DNA from 3 places in the Paenibacillus sp. V4I5 genome. Region 1 is predicted to be linked to each of the others. Evidence: riboswitches for the same ligand, from Rfam matches in the RefSeq annotation. Region 1 holds a riboswitch; each other region holds the start of a gene.
The links. Region 1 has a riboswitch for cyclic di-AMP ahead of QFZ78_RS38585 (potassium-transporting ATPase subunit F). Riboswitches for the same ligand answer to the same signal wherever they lie in the genome.
Positions count from the first base shown of each region.

Region 2: it holds a riboswitch for cyclic di-AMP, as region 1 does, so the genes downstream of both, QFZ78_RS06520 (CAP domain-containing protein) here and QFZ78_RS38585 (potassium-transporting ATPase subunit F) in region 1, are expected to answer to the same signal.
Region 3: it holds a riboswitch for cyclic di-AMP, as region 1 does, so the genes downstream of both, QFZ78_RS12675 (hypothetical protein) here and QFZ78_RS38585 (potassium-transporting ATPase subunit F) in region 1, are expected to answer to the same signal.

Region 1 covers NZ_JAUSZB010000002.1:3,588,605-3,591,881, forward strand. The annotation lists gene kdpB (potassium-transporting ATPase subunit KdpB) at 1-220, opposite strand, end outside; gene kdpA (potassium-transporting ATPase subunit KdpA) at 288-1,958, opposite strand; gene QFZ78_RS38585 (potassium-transporting ATPase subunit F) at 2,006-2,083, opposite strand; cyclic di-AMP (ydaO/yuaA leader) riboswitch at 2,501-2,672, opposite strand; gene QFZ78_RS18260 (APC family permease) at 2,900-3,277, opposite strand, start outside.
Region 2 covers NZ_JAUSZB010000002.1:977,059-980,335, reverse strand. The annotation lists gene QFZ78_RS06540 (Rossmann-fold NAD(P)-binding domain-containing protein) at 1-134, shown strand, start outside; gene QFZ78_RS06535 (XapX domain-containing protein) at 197-355, shown strand; partial or broken gene QFZ78_RS06530 (Gfo/Idh/MocA family protein) at 464-586, shown strand; gene QFZ78_RS06525 (DinB family protein) at 746-1,216, shown strand; cyclic di-AMP (ydaO/yuaA leader) riboswitch at 1,358-1,490, shown strand; gene QFZ78_RS06520 (CAP domain-containing protein) at 1,496-2,146, shown strand; gene QFZ78_RS06515 (LURP-one-related family protein) at 2,296-2,655, shown strand; gene QFZ78_RS06510 (2'-5' RNA ligase family protein) at 2,889-3,277, shown strand, end outside.
Region 3 covers NZ_JAUSZB010000002.1:2,379,421-2,382,697, forward strand. The annotation lists partial or broken gene QFZ78_RS12670 (IS110 family transposase) at 1-946, shown strand, start outside; gene QFZ78_RS12675 (hypothetical protein) at 1,209-1,595, opposite strand; cyclic di-AMP (ydaO/yuaA leader) riboswitch at 1,681-1,820, opposite strand; gene QFZ78_RS12680 (hypothetical protein) at 1,902-2,504, opposite strand; gene QFZ78_RS12685 (glycoside hydrolase) at 3,215-3,277, opposite strand, start outside.

The DNA.
Region 1 (3,277 bases):
GCAGGATCAAAAACACAGCGATGTTATAACCCCGCCCTACTTCTGTGGTACCAAAAAGATCTGGTGCGAGTGAAAGCAGGAGCGTAATGACCGTACCGATCTCAACTACAAACATAACCGGATTTTTGATCATCACCCAAGGATTTAATTTTTTAAATGAATCAACGATAGCTTGATTCATGATTTCTTTTGTCATTGTTTTTTTACGTTCCACAGCCATATATGTTGTCCTCCTAATATAGGGATCTTTGGGCGTAGCTCAAAGTCTCTCCGCTCAGAGACTACCCTTAACGCACCGCCAAATGTTCAGCAATCGGCCCCAATGCCAGCGCCGGGAAGAACGTTAGAGCACCGATAACTAGAATAATCATGATTAAAATCCCCATAAATAAAGGTGTATTTGTACGTAGTGTGCCTGTCGTAACAGGAACGACACGCTTCGTAGCCAGAGAGCCGGCAATAGCTAACATCGCGATCATGGAAACGAAACGCCCAAACAGCATGACCATACCGATACTCAAGTTGTAAAAGTTCGTATTGGCGCTTAGTCCACCAAAAGCGGAGCCGTTATTAGCAGCACCTGACGTGAAAGCATACAGCACTTCAGCCAACCCATGCATCCCCTGATTGGATATCGAGGTAATGGATTCAGGACGAATAAGTGCCCAAGCTGTCGGTGCCAAAATGATAAGCGGATGGATCAGAATGGCGATGGCCGCCAACTTCACCTCTTTGCCCTCAATTTTTTTACCTAAAAACTCTGGCGTACGACCAACCATAAGTCCACAGATGAACACCGACAAAATGAGGTAGAGCAAGCCGTTTAACAAGCCGACCCCTTTACCGCCGAACACATTGTTCAGCATCATTTCCGCGAAAGGAACGATACTTCCGAGCGGTGTGAGCGATTCATGCATTGCGTTTACGCTACCTGTAGTGGCAGCTGTAGTTACCGCTGTGAATAGAGCAGTTTCAGCAATCCCGAACCTTACTTCCTTGCCTTCCATGTTGCCATGTACACCTAATGCATCTACGGCAGTTATGCCTCGATACTCGGCGTAGAATACCGCCCACAACATCACGATAAAGATGATCCCCATAGCAGCAAAGATGGTCCAACCTTGCTTTTTGTTCTTAATCATCAGACCGAATGCATACACCAGAGATGTAGGCAGCAGCATCATACAAATAATATGGATCAAATTGGACACCGGTGTCGGATTTTCAAAAGGATGCGCTGCATTCGTACCGAACCACCCGCCACCGTTTGTACCGATATGTTTAATCGATTCCAGTGAAGCCACTAACCCGCGAGTAATCGTTTGTGTGGCCCCTTCAATTGTTGTAGCTTGCACAGCTCCCAGTAGTGTTTGCGGAATACCCTGAAAAACTAAAACTAAAGCAACAATGAAGCTCAGTGGTAAAAATACGCGTGTAATCGCTCTGGTCATATCCACGTAAAAGTTACCGAGATTATCTTGACGGCCAACTAAACCGCGTATAAAAGCTACCGCCACAGCGAAACCTGTTGCAGCCGATGTAAACATCGGGAACGTAATGGCTACCATTTGAGAGAAATACGAAAGTGTATTTTCACCGCTGTATGCTTGCCAGTTCGTATTAGTAATAAATGAAACAGCCGTGTTAAAAGCTAATGCCGGAGGCATATTACCAATATCGTCAGGATTCAATGGTAGATATTTTTGAAGCCGAAATACCGCATAAATCAGAAGCATCATGACAAAATTAACTAATAGTACGGACCCTAAATACTTTTTCCACCCCATCGCTTCATCTTCATTAACACCCATAATGCGATAGGAGACCCGCTCAAAAGGAGCAAATACACGATCAAGTCCACTCTTTTCATACCCAAAAACTTTCACCAAGTAACTACCCACAGGCTTCACTAAAAGAATAATAATACCCAGTGTGATGACTACCTGTAACAATCCCATACCCATAGTAGGTTCTCCCCTTGCTTACTTAAGTTCTTATTCTACAATTAAAATTTCTCCGGCTTCACTAAAACAAAACCGAGATACACCATAATGGCAAATCCAATAACACCGATAACAATCATATGAGTGCCTCCTACAAGTTTTTTCCAAAACGCTTATCGAAAGCTAAGCTTAAGCTCATGCTTTTTCACAATATTTTAAAAAAGCCCAAAATCCTAAGAATGTTACGGCCATTAATAAGATCATCGTTACGTCGTTGTACATAACACACCTCCTGTAATTTAACCGACTCTAATGCTTTCTTGAAATAGTGTAACGCCGAACCGTATAAAAATGAGGTAAAGAATCTATAGCATCCGTATAAAAAAAGCATAAAAATCTTGTCTTGAAAGAGATCCCCAGAATGCTCAAACAAATACGATAATAGATTCACTCTCCTCCAAATTTCGAACAACAAAAAGAAGCCTAAGAGCAGAGAATCTCTACTCTCGGGCTTCTTAGCAGCGTTAATAAACGGGCTGTGAAAGCACGATAGAAAGTGGTTCTCTCCCAATACGCTTACGAGGTTAGCTGTCGGATTCGGGCTTGGAAGTGCCCTACCTTGGCAAGCTGCGCTTGTTTTGGATTCACCCCGAGAAACCGCAATTTACATACATTCGGCTTCTGGCTGGTTCCCCCGCTCCCCTTGCGGGGACTCAGCGTTTGAAACTTGTTGTGAAGTTGTTGAAAAGAATGCTACGCCTCTTAGCCATTATTGTAAAACGCTGTGGAGAGACGCTATCCCGTAATTTAGGGCATATTAGGCAAATAAAAGCGCATCCAAATTGATAACACGTTCATTATCGATAGAAATGCTTCGTTTTTCTACCGTTATTGTCATTTTGTCGCAAATGGACTATAAAAAAAGGCAGCCTTACAATGAAGTAAGGCCACCCTACTTATTTTTTTAAATGATACGGCACTGTCGTTACGATAAGGTCTCTTCTATACAGCAAGAAAGCACGGATAAGTAGACTGGATTGGTTATGGAGAATATTCTGCCAGCTTTTCTTAGGAATAAACTGTGGGATTAGGACGGTTACCCGAAAATTTGATTCAGCTGCCTTATGCTCGACCGTATCAATAAATTTCATCAATGGTTGAACAATGCTCCGATATTGGGAATGTAAAGTTACCAGCCTTATCTCGGGCTGCCACGTATTCCATTTCTCCTCAAATTGTTTCTCGACGTCTCTTTCGAAAGCCACATAAACGGCGATGATCTGATTTGGCGAAAGGGATTTGGCATAATTCAAGGAGTTCTCTACCACATGCGT
Region 2 (3,277 bases), 2.6 Mb from region 1:
AAGGTTTTGTGCATACGACGAATTTGATTTTACCTACCCGACGGTTTGTTATTATCGGATATGGAATGTGCGGCCGAGGATTATTGCATTCGGCCTCCCAATTACGTAAATATCGAGCTAAAGTAGCCAGTTAAATGCTAAAGCTATTAAGCTATCGAATTTAAGAATGCAGTCTAACAATCGAGGTGTCTAAAGTATGAAGGAGCTTCTGTTGTCATTAGGAGCAGGTTTAATTATTGGTGTTTTATTCAAGGTGTTGAAGCTGCCTTTGCCCGCACCGCCTGTACTGTCGGGTATTCTAGGAATTGTAGGTATTTATGCAGGCGGCAAGATAATGGAATTGTTTCTAAAATAGGAAGCAGGACTAAATGAAAAAGGAGGAGGAGCCTTAACGGGTTTCATCCTTCTTTTTTTATGTTAATGAAGATTTTACATAAACTTTGGATAAAAGGAAGCGATTTATATGAACAAATCCAGACTTTGTTTTTTAGGTGCGGGTTTTCATGCATCAACGAATATTTTCTTTTCAGCCATCGAAGCCGGAGCGGAAATAGTAGGAATTGCTACACGAAGTTTGGATCGGTCATAAATCACTGTCATCAGACGTATAAAGCTGGCAGGCTAAATTGAATAGGGGATTATTTACATACGAACAAATGTACTGTATATTTGTTCGTATGAGAAAACTGCATATTTATAAAACAAATAGGATTGGATTATTGAGAAATCAAAAGGAGTGTTAATCATTAACGGAATAGATCTTGTTATATTGAACTTGGAAGAAGTCCGACGTAGAAGTATAAAAGTGTGGAGCGTTATTCCTCTAACTATGCTGGATTGGAAGCCTGATGCACACGCCTTAAGCATGAAAGAAATGATCCGACACGTATTGGATGGCGAGCATTATTATCATCTTGCGTTACTTAACTGTGGAAGTTTGCCTTCTTACGATTCTCCTTATGACAATCGGGAATTTTCTTCGGTGGAGGATGAACTGATATTCGCACAAGTGTACAGAGAACAATTCTTGAATACCGTTAAATTCTTCACTCCTGAGGATTTGTCAAATATTAAAATTAATCGAAGTGACGTAGGGTATGTTCGAACTTTAGGAGATATGTTAATGAGGATCGCATACCACGAATCCGTTCACACCGGGCAACTGCTAGATTATATGCGAACGGCTGGAATCGATCGGCCTCAAATATGGGATTGAATGAGGTTGCTGGTGATTGGAATTCACTGTTTTGGACAAGAAGAAACGGCTGATACCGCTTACAAAATGTTCTTGGAAAATTTTGAGTCATGTTCTCTATGATTTCACATGTTACAATTTGTGAGATCTATGTGGATCAAATAACTCAGAAGGCCGAAGCTTCATGTGAAGCACGGGGGACCCATTATTTGGGGTGAAGCCGCGTCAGCGGCCGGGTGATTACTCTTTGATCCGAATCCGACAGCTAACCTCGCAGGCCGCAAAAAGGAGAGGTTTATTTTGAAACGTTACAAAAAGCTTGTGGTTACCGGCGCAATAGGATTGAGCGTCCTCGTAGGTTCGAGCGCGGCAATGGCCGCACCAGCAACCCATGCAGTATCAGGCAATGATACCATGTGGCTAATATCCAAGAAGTATGGCATCAGCCTATCTTCGCTTATTAAGGCAAATCCTCAGGTTGCCAATCCGAACGTGATTTGGTCTGGTATGAGCCTCAACATTCCTGGCAGCAAGAGCATAAATGCAGGTACCAAAACGCCAGTTACAAGTGCTCCATCCCAATCAACTTTTGCTAGCCAAGTCGTTAACTTAGTTAACCAGGAACGATCTAAAGCAGGACTGCGTCCATTAACCGGCAACAGCGCACTTACCGCCATGGCTTTGGACAAAGCGAAGGATATGTATAACAATGGTTATTTCGATCATACTTCTCCGACCTATGGGTCTCCTTTTGATATGATGAGCAAATACGGCATTCGCTATTCCTACGCAGGTGAAAACATTGCAAAAGGTCAACAAACGCCTGAAGCTGTCATGAAAGCTTGGATGAACAGCCCGGGTCATCGTCAAAACATTCTAAGCCCCAACTTCACACAAATCGGTGTTGCTTTTTATAACGGCGAATGGGTACAAGAATTCATTAGTAACTAATACAGCAACGTATATTAGCAGAAAATATCTAGATAAACCAGCAACCTTTTGTTTGCTGGTTTTTTCGGTTTTTAATAATAAGGCATTGTTGGGAATGACTAACATTTTTGATCTCTGCATCGTATATATACCAGAGGGAGGCGATTGTATTGAATCTATATTTCAGGGATAATTTTTTTAATACCGGTGTTACGGAGATTCGGGACGAACAGGGAAAAGATGTCGGTCATATAGATTTGAAGAGCTCTTTTGGTTCTACGATCGAGGTGTTTGGGCATAATGGCCAGCTGTTGTGCAAAGGAAGTTTTCCGATATTCTCAAGCAAATGGGAGGTTACGGGTGCCGATGGGGGGCAATTAGGCGTGTTGAGAAGCAGAATTGCTTTGTTCACCAAGAAATTCACATATGAAACCAAAGGGCAAGGCAGCTACGAGATTATTTCCCCAGTATTTTCAAAGGAATATGAGATATCCGATGATTCCGGCGCACTTGTTGCTCGTTTCGAATAAGTAAACGGCTGGTTTTCTTCAGGGGCTTTTCTTCTGAACAATCAAAGCGAATATTTGGATACTTACGAACTTGTTGCGGTGATCATGGGCATGCACGCTATCCAGAAAAGGCAGAACGCTGGGGCAAACAACACAATCTATTGAATGTAGAGTAGATGTTCATCAAATTTCCAATCCATGGTATGATTCTTTCCAATAGCTGTTCCCTCAGGATTGAAAGGTTGGTGTCATAAATGCAGTATTTCATAGGCATCGTTCCTCCCGACGAATATCTAGAACGAGTAGTTGCGTTTCAAAAACGTTGGTTGAGTAATGGTCTTCCGAATGTCGTTGAGCCTCACGTGACTGTTAAAGCACAAAGCGGGCTTACCCTAGATATGGCTTGGCTCGAAAAGGTAAAGGTTGTATGCTCATCGTTTTCAAAGTTTCAGTTGGCGCTCTCCGAGCCTGCTTTGTTCGGAAATCAAGTTATCTTCCTCAGTGTTCAATCAAATGAACTAGTAGAGCTTCACAAAAAGTTAGTGAATGTAGTAACACCATCAAAAGAACTTATGCAACGCTATGCTGAATTGGATCTTTTTACTCCTCATTTGACTTTGGGGCAAACGTATTGGGGGATGAA
Region 3 (3,277 bases), 1.2 Mb from region 1:
GGAGATTCAAACGTTTTCTACTAAAACCGTATTTCTAATCTAGTTAATTGACTGGATTAAAAAGCATGGTTGTACCCACGTAGCTATGGAGAGTACAGGCGTATTCTGGAAGCCAATTGTTAACCTATTAGAAGCTGAAGATATTGAATTTTTAGTTGTAAACGCCCAGCATATGAAAGCTCTACCAGTGCTAGAGGGAGCAAACATCAAACTGGCTCTGTAGTTTCAGATATTATGGGGGTCTCGTCTAAGGACATGCTTCACGCCATCGCAGACGGTGAAGAAGATCCTGAGAAACTAGCAAGCTTCGCTCGGCGCACTATGAAAAAGAAAAAAGATGAACTCGAACTCGCTCTTCGAGGTTACGTAAATCCTCATCAACGCATGATGCTTAAAACCATTTTAACCCACATTGACTTCCTCACCGAACAAATTGCGATATTAGATCAAGAGGTTGCCCAGAGAGTTATCTCAGATCAGGAAGACATAGAGCGATTAGATTCTATACCTGGAATTGCAACTCGAATGGCTGAACAAATCTTAGCTGAAATAGGAACAAACATTAAAAACCAGTTTCCAAGTGCGGCTCATTTCTGTTCTTGGCCAGCTCTCGTACCAGGACATAATGAGAGTGCAGGCAAACGGAAGTCTTCTAAGGAAAAAAAAGGAAACAAATATTTAAAATCTGCATTAACAGAAGCCGCACATTCCGTAGGTGCCTCCAAAAACTATCTTGGTGCTATGTATAGGCGAACATTAGCACGAAAAGGCAGGAAAAGAGCAGCTATTGTTGTAGCCCATGCCATGCTAAGAATCGCTTATTATCTGCTGACAAAAAAAGACATGTATGTAGACTTTAGGTGAAGATTATTATGATAAGCAAAAACTTGGAGCTATTGTACGGAACTCAGTTCGAAGACTTGAAACCTTAGGCTACAGCGTTTAAAAAATGAATGAGCCGCGTCTTCTTTAGTGCTGTTCTTTTTCTTCGACTGCCAGATTTTTAATTTTTATGGTAGTTTAATGAAAAAAGCAGGCTGCCTGCCTGCCTGCCTGCCGTATTTCAAGTATCGTTTTCTGTTAGTTGAATTAAGAATTAAATGTGAGTGACTTCCATAACAAACGAACAAAAAAGTTGGTTATGATGGGCTTAATGTAGAATCAGCAACCGAATAATATATAGAAGCAGCTTTATCTTTCAACGAAGCTCATATAATACTGCTTCTAATGTACTCTCTGAGGCAAGGATACGGACCACCAAAAATATGAGCCATGGTTACGATAAATTTGTGATGTTCCTCCAAAATTTTCAGGGGAATGCCGATGCGATTGGCTAGTAATTGTTGATCCGCTAATTCCCTTTCCAAACTTAGTTGGTTTAGTAAGTCATTGTTTTGTCCGACCGTTTTGCTTATTTCCAATAAAGTCTGTGTTACGACGCCTGATGGCCGATACGCCAAATTGGAAAATTCAATGTCGAACTCCTCCAACCGTAGCTTTAAGTGAAGAATCTCTTCTTGACGTTGTACAGAAATGTTTGATCTTTTCGATTGAAAAAGGTTCTTCACCTCTTTGGTTACTCTCTTGAGAAGCATGTCTAATTCCTCCTTTTTTCTCTTGAACGAAAAAAGGAAGCGAGGGAATAGAGCCCTAAAAATAAAGGACCCATTAATGTTTCTATCATTTTTTCTTTCTACGCTGACGAAGTTAGCTGACGGATTCGGGTTGAAAGTTAACCCTAACACTCAAAAAAGTGTACTCACCCCAGAAAACTTGGTTCCCCCGCTTCTTTAATCTAAAGAATTAAGCGTAGTATGATTCATTCTTATTTTATCAATTTACCCCAATACAAATTTAGAAACAATAGTAATATTTACTTATATTTTTATGTCTATTTTCAACTAATAGTTCAATTTTACTGTGGTTAACGCAGCAAGGCCACCGATCATCGGCAGTTCTAATAAAGTTTCTTCTTCCATAAATTTTTCTAATTTTTCCATATCAAGATTAAAAAAACCGCTTGCGTTGTTCGTGAATATTGCTAGGAATTCCACCAAACCAATGGGCTGGTTAAAGTTCATCGTCTTACATAATTGACCAATTTGAATTCCTAGGTTATATGGTGAAATATTAATACCTACCTGATAAAAAAGCCTATCGAATATTTCTATTGAACCGTGGACAATCACGGTAGGACCATTATTATATTTACTCCATTCAATTTCATTCGGGATGGTCTTGTCATGCATCGTTTGGAGAGCAACACTTTTTAGTTTGCTTACATAATTATCAAATTCCATATTAGATAATAAATCTTCAAAGCGAGCAATATCATGATAATGCACTGAAAAGCATCTTTCAATTGATATCCATTCTTGAAATAACTCAGAATTTAGAATCAAAATTTGTGTTTCTGTTGGGCTTAACCCTTTTTTCAAATAATCAATAGCCATTCCATCAATTTTATTTACATGGGCCCAGTCTGAATCAAATTTCTCTTGCAAAGACAAAACTCCCCTTCCAACTACCTATTTTATTAGCCTATTATTCTACGAAATACCCATTTCCTTTATTTGGGTTAACGTAGACAAAATTGCTTTATCAATTTGCTTCATAAACAGCTTAATGTCAGGATGCGATTCTTCGAACTTCTTGCTGACCAGGTTGCCCAAAAATCCAATTTACCAGCTCCTGTGCAACTGTAGCCGCTACGATACCCGATAAGACCATTGGGATCATTTTTTATTTACCATCATCTAGGTCCCTTCCTTTATCTCGTGTTTGCCAAACTGCCTACATGTTTAATTGTACAAAAAACCAACAAACGGCAACATGCGATAATACTCACATAAAAGTGGAATTTATTCAGGTGTATGCTTGAAGCTTGCCCTAAACTTTCCATACTGTATTCTCTCAAAATAGTAACCTCCTAAAATTGGGGTTCACGGGAGAATGACGTTCCCTTCTCGCGCCGATAATGAGGCGAGCCATCTCCACGAATGAATGTGAGGCGCACCAACAAAAAGATCCCCATTTTACGGGGATCTTAATTCACATATGTTTATGTCGTCGGACGCGGTCCCTTGAACTTGTTGTCGGCATCAAGAACATATTTGTTCTTGATGCTTTCAAGATTTATGGTTACGTTCTTGTCCCAACTCTGGAAAAGATAAATGCCCTTGTATAGCAACACAATTTGCATTTATAGCGATTGTTACTGTTCCACCTTGATCCAGCTTATCATCGGTTTGGAACCGCCTGCCTTGACGGCTTTCAC